2 regions of the Nonomuraea sp. NPDC003560 genome follow, and region 2 is predicted to be linked to the other one. Evidence: riboswitches for the same ligand, from Rfam matches in the RefSeq annotation. Region 2 holds a riboswitch; the other holds the start of a gene.

Region 1 (7,863 bases), on a different contig from region 2:
TGCCCGGCGTGACCGTGTGCAGCGGCTCGGCCGAGGTGACCGCGCTGGCCGAGCGGGCCGACATCGTGGTCGACGGGCCCGACGGCGTGGTGGCGCTGCTGCGGGAGCTGACGACGGCCTTCACCCGTCCCTAGAGCCCAGCCGTTCGTGAGCCGGCTCGCGGCCTTGCGCCGTCTGGGCCGGCTCGCGGCTTTCAGCCGTTCGTGATTGGGCTGCAAGTGGCGGGTCCTACGTTGGTGCGCATGTCACGACGATCTCTCGCCGCCGCCTCGGCCGCGGCTCTGGCCACCCTGGCTGCCGTGCTCGCCGTCCCCGGCGCCGCCTCCGCCGCCCCCGCCCAGCAGCTCAAGCTGCGCGGCGGCCTGACGCTCTACATCCCGATCGAGTGGGTGGTCCACCGCAAGGGCGGCGACGTCGTCCAGGTGGTCACCGGGCGGTGCGCCAAGCCGCAGGGCTGGGGCTCGCCCGAGTGCGACGCGTTCTACGTCCTCGGTCCCGCCGCGATCAAGCGGGGCGCCGAGGGGTTCGGGCCCTACACGGGCAAGGACCCGTACTATCCGGCCAGCGACGTGCAGCCCTGCCCGATCAACCGCAAGTGGGGCGAGGTCGTCGGCCCCAAGGTCACCAGGGGCTACCGGCAGATGGGGGCCGGGCACAAGGCCGCCTACAACGCCTGGCAGGCCACGTGCGTCAGCTATTCGGGCGGCGGCGTCAAGGCCCGCTTCACGCAGCGCGAGTGGTACCTGCCGAAGAGCCAGATCCTCGTCGTCGACCAGTGGAACACGCCCGGCCTGGCCGACACGCTCAAGTACGCCGACTGGAGATGAGCACCCCGGCGACCGCCAGGCCGATGACCACGGGCACCAGCAGGAACGCGTTCCCGGTGCCGTAGCCGTCGGCCAGCGCGCCGAGCAGCAGCGGGCCGATCGCCATGGCGGCGCCCGCCCACACGGGCGAGGCGGCCGCCGCCCGGTCCGCCCGGTCGCCGGAGGCGGCGATCAGCGTGCTCAGCGCGAGCGGGAACTGCAGCGACGCGCCCAGCCCGCTCAGCGCCAGCCCCGCGTACGACAGGATCGGCGCGGTGCTCGCCCAGAACAGCACCCAGCCGAGGGCCATCAGCCCCAGAGCGCCGGCCAGCAGCGGCGTGGCGGGCAGCCGCAGCGCGAGCTGCGCGCCCGCGAACCTGCCCGCCGCCATGCCGCAGACGAACGCCGTCAGCCCGGTCGCCGCGACGGCCGCCGGCACGCCCGTCCTGAGGGCGAACAGGTCGGCGGCCCACAGGTTGAACGTGAACTCCAGCGCCACGCAGCAGAACAGCACGCCCCCGGCCAGATGGAAGCGCCACCCGCCGCCCTCCCGCGCCGGGACGGCCTCCCCGGCGACCGCGCCGCCCCGCCCTCCGGCGACCCGCCGGGGCGCGGGCCAGGAGCGGCCCAGCGACAGCGCCAGCAGGGCGCTGACGGCCGGGGTGACCAGCAGGGCGGCCCGCCAGCCGAGCGCGCTCTGCGCCACCTGGCTGAGCACGAACGTCGCCACCATCCCCACCAGCACGCCCACGGCGTTGGCCTCGCTGAGCGCGGCCGGTCCCGCGGCCCCGTGGTGGTCGCTGAGCTCGGCCATCGCCGCGTAGAGCATGACCGAGCCGAAACCGCCGGCCACGCCGTAGCCGAGCAGCGTCAGGGGGAGCGCGGAGGCGGCCATGACCAGCAGCACGCCGGCGTTCATCCCGGCCAGGCCGAACCAGCACGTCGTGCGCCGGCCGAGCAGCCTGGTGAGCAGGGGCAGCGCGAGCCCGGCGCCGATCGTCCCGACCGCCATCGCGGTGCCGTGCAGCCCGGCGACGGTGGCCGTGGTGCGCTGGTCGGCGCGCAGGAGCGGGAGGGCGGCGCTCAGGCCGTACACGAACGTGGCGAACGTGCCGAGCAGAAAGTAGATGAGCCAGGTCGGACGGTCCCGGACGAGTCTGATGGGCACTGAGACCGTCGACACCCGGCAGCCTCCGTCATTGGCAGTGAACCCGACTTCTCATGTTAAAGCAGGGCGTCGAGTTGGGATTCCAGCCACTTGTGCGGCGGCAGCGCGGTGGCCGCCTCGTGCAGCCGGTCGCGGCGCCGCCGGCGTTCGTCCTCGGGCATCACCAGCGCCTCGTGCAGCGCGTCCGCCGTGCCGCTCACGTCGTAGGGGTTGACCACCAGCGCGTACGGGCCCAGCTCGGCGGCCGCCCCCGCCTCGCGCGAGAGCACCAGGGCGCAGCGCGGCGACAGGACCGGCCCCTCCTTGGCGACCAGGTTCATGCCGTCGCGGATGGGGTTGACCAGCAGCACGTCCGCCAGCCGGTAGGCGGCCAGCGAGCGCGGGTAGTCGTCGTTGACGTTGAGGATGACCGGGTCCCAGTCCTCGGTGGCGTACTCGTCCTCGATCTCGCGCGCGCAGCGCTGCACCGACGCGGTGTACTCGCGGTATTCGGGCAGGTCGTGCCGGCTGGGATAGGCGAAGGCCAGGTGGACCACCTTGCCGTGCCACTCCGGATGGGCGGCCAGGAACTCGCGGTAGGCCAGCAGCCCGCGCACGATGTTCTTGGACAGCTCGGTGCGGTCGATGCGGACGATCAGCCGGCGTCCGGCCACCTGCTCGGCCAGCGCGGCCATGTGCGACTCGACGTCGGGCTCGCAGGCCCGCGCCCACAGCGCCGCGCCGTCCACGCCCAGGCTGTGCACGCCGACGCGGGTCGTCCTGCCTTCGTGGGTGACCGTGCCGGCCGCGCGGTCCACCCGCGCGCCCAGCAGCGCCTCGCAGCAGTCCATGAACGCCGCCGCCCACCGGGCGGTGAGGAAGCCCGCGTGGTCGGCCCCCAGGATGCCGTCGAGCACCTCCCTGGTCACCGCGTCGGGCAGCAGGGAGAAGTACTCGGGAGGCGCCCACGGCGTGTGGCTGAAGTGGGCGATGCGCAGGTCGGGCCGCTCGGCGCGGAGCATCGCCGGGGTGAGCGTCAGGTGGTAGTCCTGGACCATCACGCGCGCGCCGTGCCCGGCCTCCTCGGCCAGCGCCAGCGCGAACGCGCCGTTGTAGTCGCGGTAGGACTCCCACTCGCGCCGGAACTTGGTGCCGAAACTGGGGGAGTTGGGGATGTCGTACAGCAGGTGGTTGACGAACCACAGGGTCGAGTTGGCCACGGCGTTGTAGGCGCGGTGGAAGGTGGCCGCGGGGATGTCGAGCATCCGCAGGGCGCCCGTGTCGTAGCCGCCGCGGTCGAGCCGGCCCCCCGGGGCCAGGCGCACGGCGCTGCGGTCGCCGTCGGACAGCGCGGCGCACACCCACAGCACGCCGTGCTCCTTGGCCACCCCCGACAGGCCCGAGACGAGGCCGCCACCACCGCGTTTCATGGTCAGCTCACCGTCGTCGTCGACGGTGAAGGAGACCGGCCCGCGGTTGGACGCCACGAGAACGCTGTTCATTTGGGCTCCCTTCGCCCATAGGATCCCAGCTATGGCGCTAGATGAGCTAACCGAGGAACTCGCCCGCTCGGCCGCGGCCGGAGACCATCGCGCGCTCGGCGAGCTCCTGGCCAGGATCGAGCCTGACGTGATGCGCCACTGCGCCCGGATCCTGCCCTATCACCAGGACGCGGAAGAAGCCTCGCAGGACACTCTGCTGGCCGTGGCGCGCAACATCGGCCGGTTCGAGGGGCGGGCCAGGTTCAGCACCTGGCTGCACATCGTGACCGCCAACTGCGCGCGCACCACGTACCGCTCGCTGAAGCGCAGGGCCGCCGAGCAGACGTCGGAGGAGCTGCCGATGCAGAAGCCGGACGCGCGGCGGGTCAGCGTGATCGCCGGCTCGCGGCTCGACCTGCTCGACGCGATGGAGGCGCTGGAGGCCGACAAGCCCGACCTGGCCCAGGCGCTGGTGCTGCGCGACATCGTCCAGCTCGACTACAACGAGGTGGCCGAGCAGCTCAACATCCCGCTCGGCACCGCCAAGTCCCGCATCCACCAGGCCCGCAAGTACGTGCAGGGAGTCCTCGGGGAGGACTATCGGTGAGACGCGTCCTCTCGCATGGTGAGACGGGTGGTCGTTTCCGCCACTTGAGAAGGTAGAGTCCTTTTCGACAACTGAATATTGCTCATCCAGAGGGGTGGAGGGACCGGCCCTGCGAAGCCCCGGCAACCCTCCCGGCTTGTGCTCGCGACCTGGCGAGGCCGACCGGGACAAGGTGCCAATTCCGGTTCGCGGTCAAGGTGGCCGCGGGCGAAGATGAGGGAAGGCCTCGCTTCATGTCGCTCGACTTTGGTCCTGCCGTCGCTCTGTCCTGCCGCGAGTGCGGCACGCGCTACCCCCTGGGTCCCAGCTTCGCCTGCCTGGAGTGTTTCGGGCCGCTCGAAGCGGCCTACTCCTTCGGCCAGGTGACCCGCGCGGACATCGAGTCCGGCCCCGCCAACATCTGGCGCTACCGCTCCCTGCTCCCGGTCCCCGCCGACGTGGCGAGCAAGCCCAACATGAACCCGGGCTGGACGAAGCTGGTCAAGGCCGGCAACCTCGGCAAGGCGCTCGGCATCCGGTCCCTGCACGTGAAGGACGACTCGGGCAACCCCACCCACTCCTTCAAGGACCGGGTGGTCGCCATCGCCGTCGAGGCGGCCAGGAACTTCGGCTTCCACACGCTCTCCTGCTCCTCCACGGGCAACCTCGCCGGCGCTGTCACCGCCGCCGCCGCGCGGGCCGGCCTCGACGCGTGCGTGTTCATCCCGGCCGACCTCGAAGCGGCCAAGATCGCCATGGCCCGGGTGTTCGGCGGCCGGCTGATCGGCATCGACGGCACGTACGACGAGGTCAACCGGTTCTGTTCGGAGCTGATCGGCGACCCGCTGGGCGAGCGGTGGGGGTTCGTCAACGTCAACCTGCGGCCCTACTACGCCGAGGGGTCCAAGACGCTCGCGTACGAGATCGCCGAGCAGCTCGGCTGGCGGCTGCCGGAGCAGATCGTCATCCCCATCGCCTCCGGCTCCCAGCTCACGAAGATCGACAAGGGGTTCAAGGAGCTGATCGCCCTCGGGCTGGTCGAGGACACCCCCTACAAGGTGTTCGGGGCCCAGGCGGCCGGGTGCTCGCCGGTCTCGACGGCGTACAAGGCGGGGCACGACGTCGTCCAGCCGGTCAAGCCGGACACGATCGCCAAGTCGCTGGCCATCGGCAACCCCGCCGACGGGCCGTACGTGCTGGACATCGCCCGGCGCACGGGCGGGGGCGTCGAGGACGTCACCGACCCCGAGATCGTCGCCGCCATCAAGCTCCTGGCCTCCACCGAGGGCATCTTCGCCGAGACCGCGGGCGGCGTCACGGTGGGCGTGCTGAAGAAGCTCGTCGAGACGGGCAGGCTCGACCCCGAGGCCGAGACGGTGGTCCTGAACACCGGCGACGGCCTGAAGACGCTCGACGCGATCAGTGACGACGCGCGGCCCACCGCCGTGATCCGGCCCTCTCTCGACGCGTTCCGCGCGACTGTCTGACAATCCAGGAAAGGCAACAAAAACCATGAGCGTTTCTGTGCGGATTCCCACCATTCTGCGCACTTACACCGGGGGTAACGCCGAAGTGAGTGGCGAAGGGGCGACTCTTCGTGACGTTCTCGCCAAGCTTGACTCCGACTACCCGGGGATCGGCGCGAGAATTCTGGATGAATCGGGCAAGATTCGTCGTTTTGTCAACGTATACGTTGGTGATGAGGATGTCCGTTTCGCCGAGGGCCTGGACACTCCCGCCCCTGAAGGCACTCAGATCTCCATCATCCCCGCCGTCGCGGGCGGCTGACCGCCGGACCACCGACTCTTGAAGGCGCCCCTTGTGGGCGCCTTCTTGTTTTAGAACCAAATTCAACCTCGAACGACTCAGCCTTCGATGAAATTAGCGTTTTGTCGGTTGACTCTGTTGCCAAACCCCGTGCCACAGGTATGGTCGAGGGCGATCGTCTGGCTGATTTTCCCAAAAGTCATGCGATTACGGGTCTCGCGAAGGAATGGGCGAGATCTGCGAGCCCAGTAAGAGGAGTCGGAAGTGGCGCAGGGCACCGTCAAGTGGTTCAACGCGGACAAGGGCTACGGCTTCATCGCGGTAGACGGTGGTAAGGATGTATTCGTCCATTACTCAGCGATCATGATGGACGGGTACCGCTCTCTCGAACAGGGACAGCGTGTCGAGTTCGAGATCACGCAGGGCCAGAAGGGGCCGCAGGCGGAGTCCGTCCGCACGGTCTGATTCACCCTCGCTGGTATGCACCAAGGCGGGACGTGCGGCAGCGCAGTCCGTACGGGCTCGCCACTGTTTCCTCCGTCGGCTTCGCACGGCGGGCCGCGCCTCAGGGGCGGCTCGCCGTGCGAACCGGCGCACCCGATGACCTGCCCGATGAGCTGGGGTGGGGTGCCCGTGGCTTGCACTCGGCAGGGTAGAGTGCTAAACAGTTCGTTGGCACTCTGTGTGGCAGAGTGCCAACAACTCGGATCGAGACGATGGGGTCTGCCGAACGGAGATGCAGGCCTATGCCGTCGCGGGCGTCGGCTCGGTCCAGGACACGCCACCCTGCATCTGGGAGGTCTAGCCTTATGGCAGCCAAGATGATCGCGTTTGACGAGGACGCCCGGCGCGGTCTCGAGCGCGGTATGAACCAGCTCGCCGACGCCGTCAAGGTGACCTTGGGCCCCAAGGGGCGCAACGTCGTGCTGGAGAAGAAGTGGGGCGCTCCCACGATCACCAACGACGGCGTCTCCATCGCCAAGGAGATCGAGCTCGAGGACCCGTGGGAGAAGATCGGCGCCGAGCTGGTCAAGGAAGTCGCCAAGAAGACTGACGACGTCGCCGGCGACGGCACCACCACGGCCACCGTGCTCGCCCAGGCTCTGGTGCGCGAAGGTCTGCGCAACGTGGCCGCCGGCGCCAACCCGATGGCCCTGAAGAAGGGCATCGAGGCCGCCGTCGAGCGGGTCAGCGAGGAGCTCTCCAAGCTGGCCAAGGACGTGGAGACCAAGGAGCAGATCGCCTCCACCGCCTCCATCTCCGCCGCCGACCCCGAGATCGGCTCGCTCATCGCCGAGGCGATGGACAAGGTCGGCAAGGAAGGCGTCATCACCGTCGAGGAGAGCAACACCTTCGGCCTGGAGCTTGAGCTCACCGAGGGCATGCGCTTCGACAAGGGCATGACGTCGATGTACTTCGTGACCGACTCCGACCGCATGGAGGCCGTTCTCGAAGACCCGTACATCCTGATCGTCAACAGCAAGGTCTCGGCCAACAAGGACCTGCTGCCGCTGCTCGACAAGGTCGTGCAGTCCGGCAAGCCGCTGCTGATCATCGCCGAGGACGTCGACGGCGAGGCCCTGGCGACCCTGGTGGTCAACAAGATCCGCGGCCTGTTCCGCTCCGTGGCCGTCAAGGCCCCGGGCTTCGGCGACCGCCGCAAGGCCATGCTGGGCGACATCGCGATCCTGACCGGCGGTCAGGTCATCGCCGAGGAGGTCGGCCTCAAGCTCGAGACCGCCACCCTCGACCTGCTCGGCCGCGCCCGCAAGGTCGTGGTGACCAAGGACGAGACCACCATCGTCGACGGCGCCGGTGACGCCGAGGCGATCTCCGGCCGGGTCAACGAGATCCGCGCCGAGATCGAGCGCACCGACTCCGACTACGACCGCGAGAAGCTGCAGGAGCGCCTGGCCAAGCTGGCCGGTGGCGTGGCGGTCATCAAGGCCGGCGCGGCGACCGAGGTCGAGCTCAAGGAGCGCAAGCACCGCATCGAGGACGCCGTGCGCAACGCCAAGGCGGCCGTCGAGGAGGGCATCGTCCCCGGCGGTGGCGTGGCGCTGCTGCAGGCCGGCG
Region 2 (7,863 bases):
GACGCCGCCGCTGGCGTAGTGGGCGGCCGGGGAGACGGGGATCGGCTCGGTGACCGGGTCGATGCCGTGCTCCCGGCAGACGGCGTAGATGGTGGGGAAGCGGCTCTCCCACTTGTCCCTGCCGAAGTGGCGGCCGTCGAGGAAGACGTGGTCGCGGCCGGTCTCGCCCATGACCCTGGTGATCGCCTTGGCCACGACGTCGCGCGGGGCCAGGTCGGCCAGCTCGTGCACGCCCTGCATGAACCGGTTGCCCTCGTGGTCGACGAGGACGGCGCCCTCGCCCCTGACCGCCTCGGAGATCAGCGGCTGCTGGCCGGTCGAGCCCTCCCCCAGCCACAACACGGTCGGGTGGAACTGCACGAACTCGATGTCGCGCACGACCGCCCCCGCCCTGAGCGCGAGCGCCACGCCGTCGCCGGTGGACACGACCGGGTTGGTGGTCGCGGCGTAGACCTGGCCCATGCCGCCGGTGGCCAGCACCACCGCCCGCGCCAGGACCGCCCCGACGCCGTCACGCGCGCCCTCGCCCATGACGTGCAGGGTCACTCCCCTGGCCCGGCCGCGGGCGTCCTTGAGCAGGTCGAGCACGAGCGCGTGCTCGATCACCTCGATCGATCCGGCGCGCACCGCCTCGACCAGCGCCCGCTGCACCTCGGCGCCGGTGGCGTCGCCGCCGGCGTGCACGATCCGGTGGCGCCGGTGACCGCCTTCCCTGGTGAGCTGAAGCTCGCCGTCGGGGGTGCGGTCGAACCGGGCGCCGCGCTCGATGAGCCGCCGCAGCGCGCCCGGCCCCTCGGTCACCAGGGTTCGCACGGCCTTGGTGTCGCACAGCCCGACCCCGGCGAGCAACGTGTCGCTCAGGTGCTCGTCGGGGGTGTCGCGCGGGTCCAGCACGGCGGCGATGCCCCCCTGGGCCCACTTGGTGGACCCGGCGGACAGCACGTCCTTGGTGACGACCAGGACCTTGGCCGCGGGATCCAGCTCGGCATGGCGCAGCGCCACGGTCAGGCCCGCGACGCCGGAGCCGACGACGACCACGTCCGCCTCGACCGTCCAGCCGGGTTCGGGGGCCGTCAGACGCTGGGGAATCGCCGGTGCACTCATGGGGGTCTCCTCACTGAGGCGATTTCGTCACTATGACGATAACGCCTGCCGCAGCGTGGACATGCCCCGGGGGCACCGTACGGATCAGTGACGAAGGCTCAGGACGACGTTGTCGATCAGCCGGGTGCCGCCCACCCGAGCCGCCACGGCGAGCACGGCCGAGCCCTCGTAGGCGTCGTCGACCTCCTTGAACGTGGCCGGATCGACCAGTGCCAGGTAGTCGAGGTCGAGGTCGGGCCCGGCCTCGTCGAGCACCGCGCGGGCGGTGGACCGGATCGCGCCGGCGGTGAGCTCGGCCGCGCCCGCCCGCAGGGCGCGGGACAGGGCCAGCGCGACCGCGCGGTCGCGCGCCGACAGGTAACGGTTGCGGCTGGACAGGGCCAGGCCGTCGGGCTCGCGCACGGTGGGCGCGCCGACGATCTCGACGGCCAGGTCGAGGTCGGCCACCATGCGGCGGATGACGGCGAGCTGCTGGGCGTCCTTCTGGCCGAAGATCGCCACCTCGGGGCGGACCAGGTTGAACAGCTTGAGCACCACCGTCAGCACGCCGTCGAAGTGGCCCGGCCTGGAGGCGCCCTCGACGATCGTGCCCATCTCGCCCGCGCAGACGCTCACCTGCCGGTCGGGGCGGTACATGTCCTCGGGCGAGGGCGCGAACACCACGTGCACGCCCTCCTCCCGGCACACGTCGAGATCGGCGTCGAACGTACGGGGATAGCGGGAAAAATCCTCGTTAGGACCGAATTGCAGCGGGTTGACGAAGATGCTGACCACGACCTGGTCGGCGCGTACCCGGGCGGCCCTGATCAGCGACCGATGGCCCTCGTGCAGCGCGCCCATGGTCGGGACCAGCGCCACGCTGCCCGTGCCACGCGCCTTCGCCAGGTCGTCCCGGTTGCCGGCCACGATCAGATCCATTGCTGCCCTCCACACCCGACGGTCAGGTCCATATATTGCCCCCAAGCGCGTCGAGCAGCCGCTCCGCCTCCTCCGGTTTGAGCAGCCCCGCGGCCAGCGCCCGGTCGGCGGTGAGCCGGGCCAGCGCGATGTAGGCGTCGGCGGCCTCCGGGGCGGCCAGGATCAGCGCGTCGACGTGTTTGCGCACGGTGCCGGCGTCGCCGCGGACGACCGGGCCGGTCAGCCCGGCGATGCCCAGCCGCAGCACGTTGTCGAGGGCCGCGCCGAGCAGCGGGCCCAGCATCCGGCCCGGGTGCTCGACGCCGATGCGCCCGAGCAGCTCCTCGGACTCGGCGATGAGGGTGACCATGTGGTTGGCGGCGTTGGCCAGGGCCGCGTGATAGAGCGCGCGGTCGCTCTCGGCGATCCAGACCGGCTCGCCGCCCATCTCGATCACCAGGGCCTCGGCCACCGGCCGCAGCAGGTCGGGCGCGGTGACGCCGAACGAGATGCCGGTGATCTTGTTGAGGTCGTCGTCGCGGCCGGTGAAGGTCATGACCGGGTGGAGCGCGAGCGGCAGCGCGCCCACCCCGGCGGCCGGTTCGAGCACCGACAGGCCGTACGCGCCGCTGGTGTGGACGAGCAGCTTGCCCTGGAGGTCGGCGCCCGTACGGGCCAGGCCGGCCACGAGGTCGGGCAGCGCGTCGTCGGGGACGGTCAGCAGGATGAGCTGGGCGGCGGCCACCACCTCGTCGGGCCGTGTCAGCTCGACCCCGAGCCGGTCGGCGGACCACCTCCGCGACCTGTCGGAGACCCCGCTCGCGGCGACGATCCGGTGGCCCGCCTGCGCCAGCGCGGCGCCGAGCGCGGAGCCGACCTTGCCCGCGCCGAGCACGCCGACGGTCAGCCGTGCCGGGCGATCACCTGCGTCCATGACGTCTCACCCCTGTCGACCGTGATGGCACTGCCGACCAGCGTAACCGGCGGGCGGCGGCGCACATGTCGCGGGCCGACGAACGCGGCCAGGCATGTCCGCCGCTTTACCGCCCGTTGTGTTAACGACAAATGCGACAGGGGCATACGAATCGTGCACCCCCTGTCGAAAGAGATGAGGAGAGGGGTCCACGCACGACGACGGGCGCCGAGTCCTGACAACTCGACGCCCGCCTGGATGCGACCTCTTGGAGGTGCACTGACCGGTCATCCGCCGACTGACCGGCCGGGATCAGAGCCCGGACCGCCCGCGAGCGGTCCGGGCTCTCCCTGCCTCAGCGGCTGTAGACCGCGGTGTTGGGGCTCCCCTGGCAGCCGTTGATCGGCACGGCCTGGATGCCGATGTTGTTGCCGCAGACGGGCACGACGGCGGTGATGGGGAGGTGGATCGGGCTGCCGCTCAGGATGCCGTTGTTGCCGTGGGTGACGTCGTCGGCGTACGCGGGGGCCGCCAGCGCCAGCAGGGCAATGGCACCTGCCATGACCAGAGTCTTCTTCACGGGGGGCTCCTCTCAGTATGCGGCCGTGGTGGCCGCAATGCTTTGGTGGAGCGAACCGGCTCGCCGCTTACCGCGGATGGGCGAAACGCAGTCGCTCGGTGACAGTACGTAAACGTTAGCGCAATGTAGCGACCAAGTGTAGTCAATCAATGACTTAGCGTGTTGGGGGCCGGAGTCATGAGATAGTCAGCCTCATGTGGCTCACCTGGCGCGCCGCGACCGAGCGCGCGCTCTACGGCGAGGAGGGTTTCTACCTCCGCGAACGTCCTTCGGGCCACTTCCGCACCTCGGTCGGAGCCTCGGCCGTCTTCGCCGAGGCGGTCCTGGCCCTGCTGGCGGAGGTCGACTGCGACCTCGGCTCCCCCGAGTGGCTCGACCTGGTCGACATCGGCTCAGGCGAGGGCGTGCTGGTCCGCCGCGTCCTCGACCTGGCCGAGCCCGCTCTGCGCGACCGGCTCCGGGTCACGTGCGTCGACCTGTCACCCAGGCCGCCGGGTCTGCCCGACGAGATCGAGTGGCGCCGCTGCCTGCCGTCCAGCATCACCGGGCTGGCCGTCGCCAACGAGTGGCTCGACAACATCCCGCTCGACGTGGCCGAGCAGACCTCCGGCGGCCCGCGTCTGGTCATGGTCAACACCCGCACCGGGGAGGAGCGCCTCGGCGGCCCGCTGCGGCCCGCCGACCGCGAATGGCTCGACCGCTGGTGGCCGCTGCCGCACGTGGGCACCCGAGCCGAGATCGGCCGCCCCCGTGACGACGCCTGGGCCTCCGTTCTGGTACGCCTCGCCCGCGGCCGGGCGATAGCCGTGGATTATGCACACCCTGTGGATAACCGACCGCTCTGTGGCACGCTGACCGGTTACCGCGACGGCGCCGTCGTCACGCCCATCCCCGACGGGACCTGCGACATCACCGCCCACGTCGCGCTCGACGCGTGCGCCGAGGCCGGGCGGCGGGCCGGCGCGATATCCACAACCTTGTCCACACAGCGCGACATGTTGCGGGCGCTGGGCCTCACCGGCGCCCGGCCGCCGGTCGACCTCGCCCGCACCGATCCGCGCGGCTACGTGCGCGCGTTGGCGCGGGCGTCGGAGGAGGGCGAGCTGATCGATCCGGCCGGGCTCGGCGGGTTCGGCTGGCTCAGCCAGAGCCGGTGACGTCGAGGTCGAGCGAGCGCAGGCCGCGGATGACGAAGCCCGGCTTGTAGACCGGCTCCGCGCGCAGTTCGATGGTCCCTACCCGGTCCAGCAGCGCGGTGAACGACTCCGTCAGCTCGATCCTGGCCAGCGGCGCGCCCAGGCAGAAGTGGATGCCGGCGCCGAAGGAGATGTGCGGGTTGTCCGGACGGCCCAGGTCGAGCCGGTCCGGGTCCTCGAACACCTCGGGGTCCCTGTTGGCCGAGCCGAACAGGCAGGCGACCTCCGAGCCGCGCGGGATCCGCACGCCGTGCACCTCGATGTCCTCCAGCACCCAGCGCTCGAAGAGCTGGAGCGGGGTGTCGTAGCGCAGCAGCTCCTCGATGGCGGTCGGCAGCAGCGAACGGTCGGCGCGCAGCCGGGCCAGCTCGCCCGGGTTCTTCAGCAGGGCCCGCCAGCCGTTGCCGGTGACGTTGACCGTGGCCTCGTGGCCCGCGTTGAGCAGCAGCACGCAGGTGCCGGCCAGCTCGTCGAGGGTCAGCTCGGGGATCGCGGCCAGGGCGCTGACCAGGTCCTCGCCGGGGTTCGCGAGCCGGTCGCGGGCCAGGTCCTTGAGGTAGGACTCGAACTCCTCGGCCGCGCGCACCGCCTGGTGCTGGGTCTCCAGGCTGGGGTTGAGCTCGTACATGCCGCACATGTCGGCCGACCACGGGCGCAGCAGGTGGCGGTCCTGCTCGGGGACGCCGAGCATCTCGGCGATGACGGTGACCGGCAGCGGCTCGGCGACCTCGGCGATCAGGTCGCCGCCGCCCTTCTCGACGTAGGCGTCGATCAGGCTCTCGGCGATGGCCCGGACGCGCGGGCGCAGCGACTCGACCATGCGCGGCGTGAACGCCTTGGACACCAGCCGGCGCAGCCTCGTGTGGTCCGGCGGCTCGACCTCCAGCATGCCGTTCCTGCTGACCCGCCAGAAGGCTTCCTGGAACTCCGGCGCGGGCTGCCGGCCGAACTCCTCGTGCGTGGCGACGTGGGTGTAGTCGCGGCCCAGCCGCCGGTCCCTGAGCAGCGCGTTCACGTCCGCGTGCCGGGAGATCAGCCACTGGTTGGACGGCTCGAAGTAGCGGACGGGCGCCTCGCGCCTCAACTCGTCGTACGCCGGATAGGGGTCGACGACGAAATCCGGATTCCAGGGATCAAAGCGCACGATTTCATCTTATGAGACGGGTTGACCTGCTGAGCTTGCGAATCATGCCCGGGTGTCGGTTATAGTGCCGTCGTAGGTCATGAGTGCCAGCGACAAGCCCCGGCTAGCTGGCCGGCAACCCTCGCGTCCGCGGCGGGGTGCCCCGGGTGAAGACCTGGTCCGTCACGAGGTGTGGCGGGCAAGCGCGGGCTCCGTGGCTGCTCCCAGGGGTCCGACCGACCCGTGAGGAGCTGTGCCGTGTCCACGCTGACGATCTTCAACTCCGTTCCCGCCCAGGCCGCCGCCGAGGCCCCCGCCCCTGCCGCCGCCTCCGGACGGTCGATCCCCGCCGTGCTCGGCGCCGACCTCGAAGTGCCGGTCAAGGGCGGCCGGCTGGTGAGCTACGCCAACCTCGACTACGCGGCCAGCGCCCCCTGTCTTGAGCCGGTCAGCGCCGCCGTCGCCGCCGCGCTCCCGGCCTACTCCAGCGTCCACCGCGGCGCGGGCTACGCCTCCCAGCTCACCACCGCCCGCTACGAGCAGGCCCGCCACACGGTCCGAGCCTTCGTCGGCGCCCGCCCGGACGACGCCGTCATCTTCACCCGCAACACCACCGACGCCACCAACCTGCTGGCCGGCTGCCTGCCCGAGGGCACGACCGTCGTCGTCTTCGACTCCGAGCACCACGCCTCGCTGCTGCCCTGGGAGCGGTCCGTGCGCCTGGCGCCGCCCGCCTTCCCCGGCGAGGCCGTCCGCGCCGCCGACGAGGCGCTGGCCGGGATCGAGGGGCCCAAGCTGCTCGTGGTCACCGCCGCCTCCAACGTCACCGGCGAGCTGTGGCCCATCGCCGCCCTCGCCCACATCGCCCACCGGCACGACGCCCGGATCCTGGTGGACGCCGCCCAGCTCGTCCCGCACCGCAGGCTCAACCTGACCGCGCTCGACCTGGACTACGTGGCCTTCTCCGGTCACAAGCTGTACGCGCCCTTCGGCGCCGGCGTGCTGGTCGGACGCCGTGACTGGCTGGCGGCGGGCGAGCCGTACCTGAAGGGCGGCGGCGCGGTGCGCTCGGTCGGCGAGACCACCGAGTGGCACGACGACCCCGAGCCCCGCCACGAGGCCGGCACCCCCAACGTGCTCGGCGCCATCGCCCTGGCCGCCGCCTGCGACGCGCTCACCGCCACGGGGTGGACGGAGCTGGTGCGCGAGGAGGAGCGCCTGATCGCCCGGCTGCGTACCGGTCTGGCCTCGATCGACGGGGTGCGCGAGCTGTCGTTGTGGGGCGAGGACCACCCGCGGGTGGGGATCGTGTCGTTCGTCGTGGACGGCTACTCGGCCCGCGAGGTGGCCGAGGCGCTGTCCGGCGAGTACGGCATCGGCGTGCGGGACGGCAAGTTCTGCGCGCACCCGTTCGTCCGCCACCTGCTCGGCACCTCGGACGGCGGCTGCGAGGACGGCACCGCCTCGGCGGTACGCGCCTCCATCGGCATCGGCAGCACGCAGGAGCACGTCGACCGCCTGGTCGAGGCCCTGCGCGACCTGGTCAGCCGCTGACGCTCAGCGGTTGGGCGGCTTCTGCTGGTGCGGCTCGTCGGACACCAGGGCGTCGATGTCCCGCATGTCCTCGTCGTTGAGGTGCCCGGGGCGCGGCGCGTTGGGCTGCCGCGGCACGTTGGGCTGCTCGGCCTCGCCCTCGGGCCGGGCCGGCGTCGTCGGGCCGCCCTCGGGCCCGACCTGCGCGGCCGGCCCCTCGGTGACGACCGTCGTCGGCTCGGCGCGCCGGGCCGGCCGGTGCGCGGCGAGGTCGTCCTCGGCGATCTGGCGTTCCCTGCGGCGGCGGTACGTCGAGTGGAAGATGCCGTCGAGCCCGATGCGGCCGCCACCCAGCGCGGCGAGCATCAAGGACAGCGCACCCAGCGCGCCCGGCAGTTCCCAGCCCCCGCCCTGCGACAACACCCCGTGGCCCGCGTGCACGAAGACGATCGCGCCGATCATGTCGATGAGCAGCAGCAACGCCACCGGCCGGACCAGCAGGCCGAGGATCAGCAGT

What was found. Region 2 has a riboswitch for S-adenosylmethionine ahead of ACFYUV_RS24445 (aminotransferase class V-fold PLP-dependent enzyme). Riboswitches for the same ligand answer to the same signal wherever they lie in the genome.
Region 1: it holds a riboswitch for S-adenosylmethionine, as region 2 does, so the genes downstream of both, thrC (threonine synthase) here and ACFYUV_RS24445 (aminotransferase class V-fold PLP-dependent enzyme) in region 2, are expected to answer to the same signal.

What each region holds. Positions count from the first base shown of each region.
Region 1 is NZ_JBIAOF010000017.1:159,168-167,030, reverse strand. Features, by position in the region: gene otsB (trehalose-phosphatase) at 1-134, shown strand, start outside; gene ACFYUV_RS46360 (hypothetical protein) at 243-827, shown strand; gene ACFYUV_RS46355 (MFS transporter) at 805-1,989, opposite strand; gene ACFYUV_RS46350 (trehalose-6-phosphate synthase) at 2,031-3,455, opposite strand; gene ACFYUV_RS46345 (RNA polymerase sigma factor) at 3,487-4,041, shown strand; SAM riboswitch class I at 4,121-4,261, shown strand; gene thrC (threonine synthase) at 4,275-5,507, shown strand; gene ACFYUV_RS46335 (MoaD/ThiS family protein) at 5,533-5,808, shown strand; gene ACFYUV_RS46330 (cold-shock protein) at 6,052-6,252, shown strand; gene groL (chaperonin GroEL) at 6,597-7,863, shown strand, end outside.
Region 2 is NZ_JBIAOF010000006.1:177,212-185,074, forward strand. Features, by position in the region: gene ACFYUV_RS24415 (L-aspartate oxidase) at 1-1,104, opposite strand, end outside; gene panC (pantoate--beta-alanine ligase) at 1,189-2,022, opposite strand; gene ACFYUV_RS24425 (Rossmann-like and DUF2520 domain-containing protein) at 2,045-2,935, opposite strand; gene ACFYUV_RS24430 (chaplin family protein) at 3,270-3,494, opposite strand; gene ACFYUV_RS24435 (SAM-dependent methyltransferase) at 3,689-4,651, shown strand; gene ACFYUV_RS24440 (cytochrome P450) at 4,635-5,834, opposite strand; SAM riboswitch class IV at 5,910-6,025, shown strand; gene ACFYUV_RS24445 (aminotransferase class V-fold PLP-dependent enzyme) at 6,072-7,367, shown strand; gene ACFYUV_RS24450 (DoxX family protein) at 7,371-7,863, opposite strand, start outside.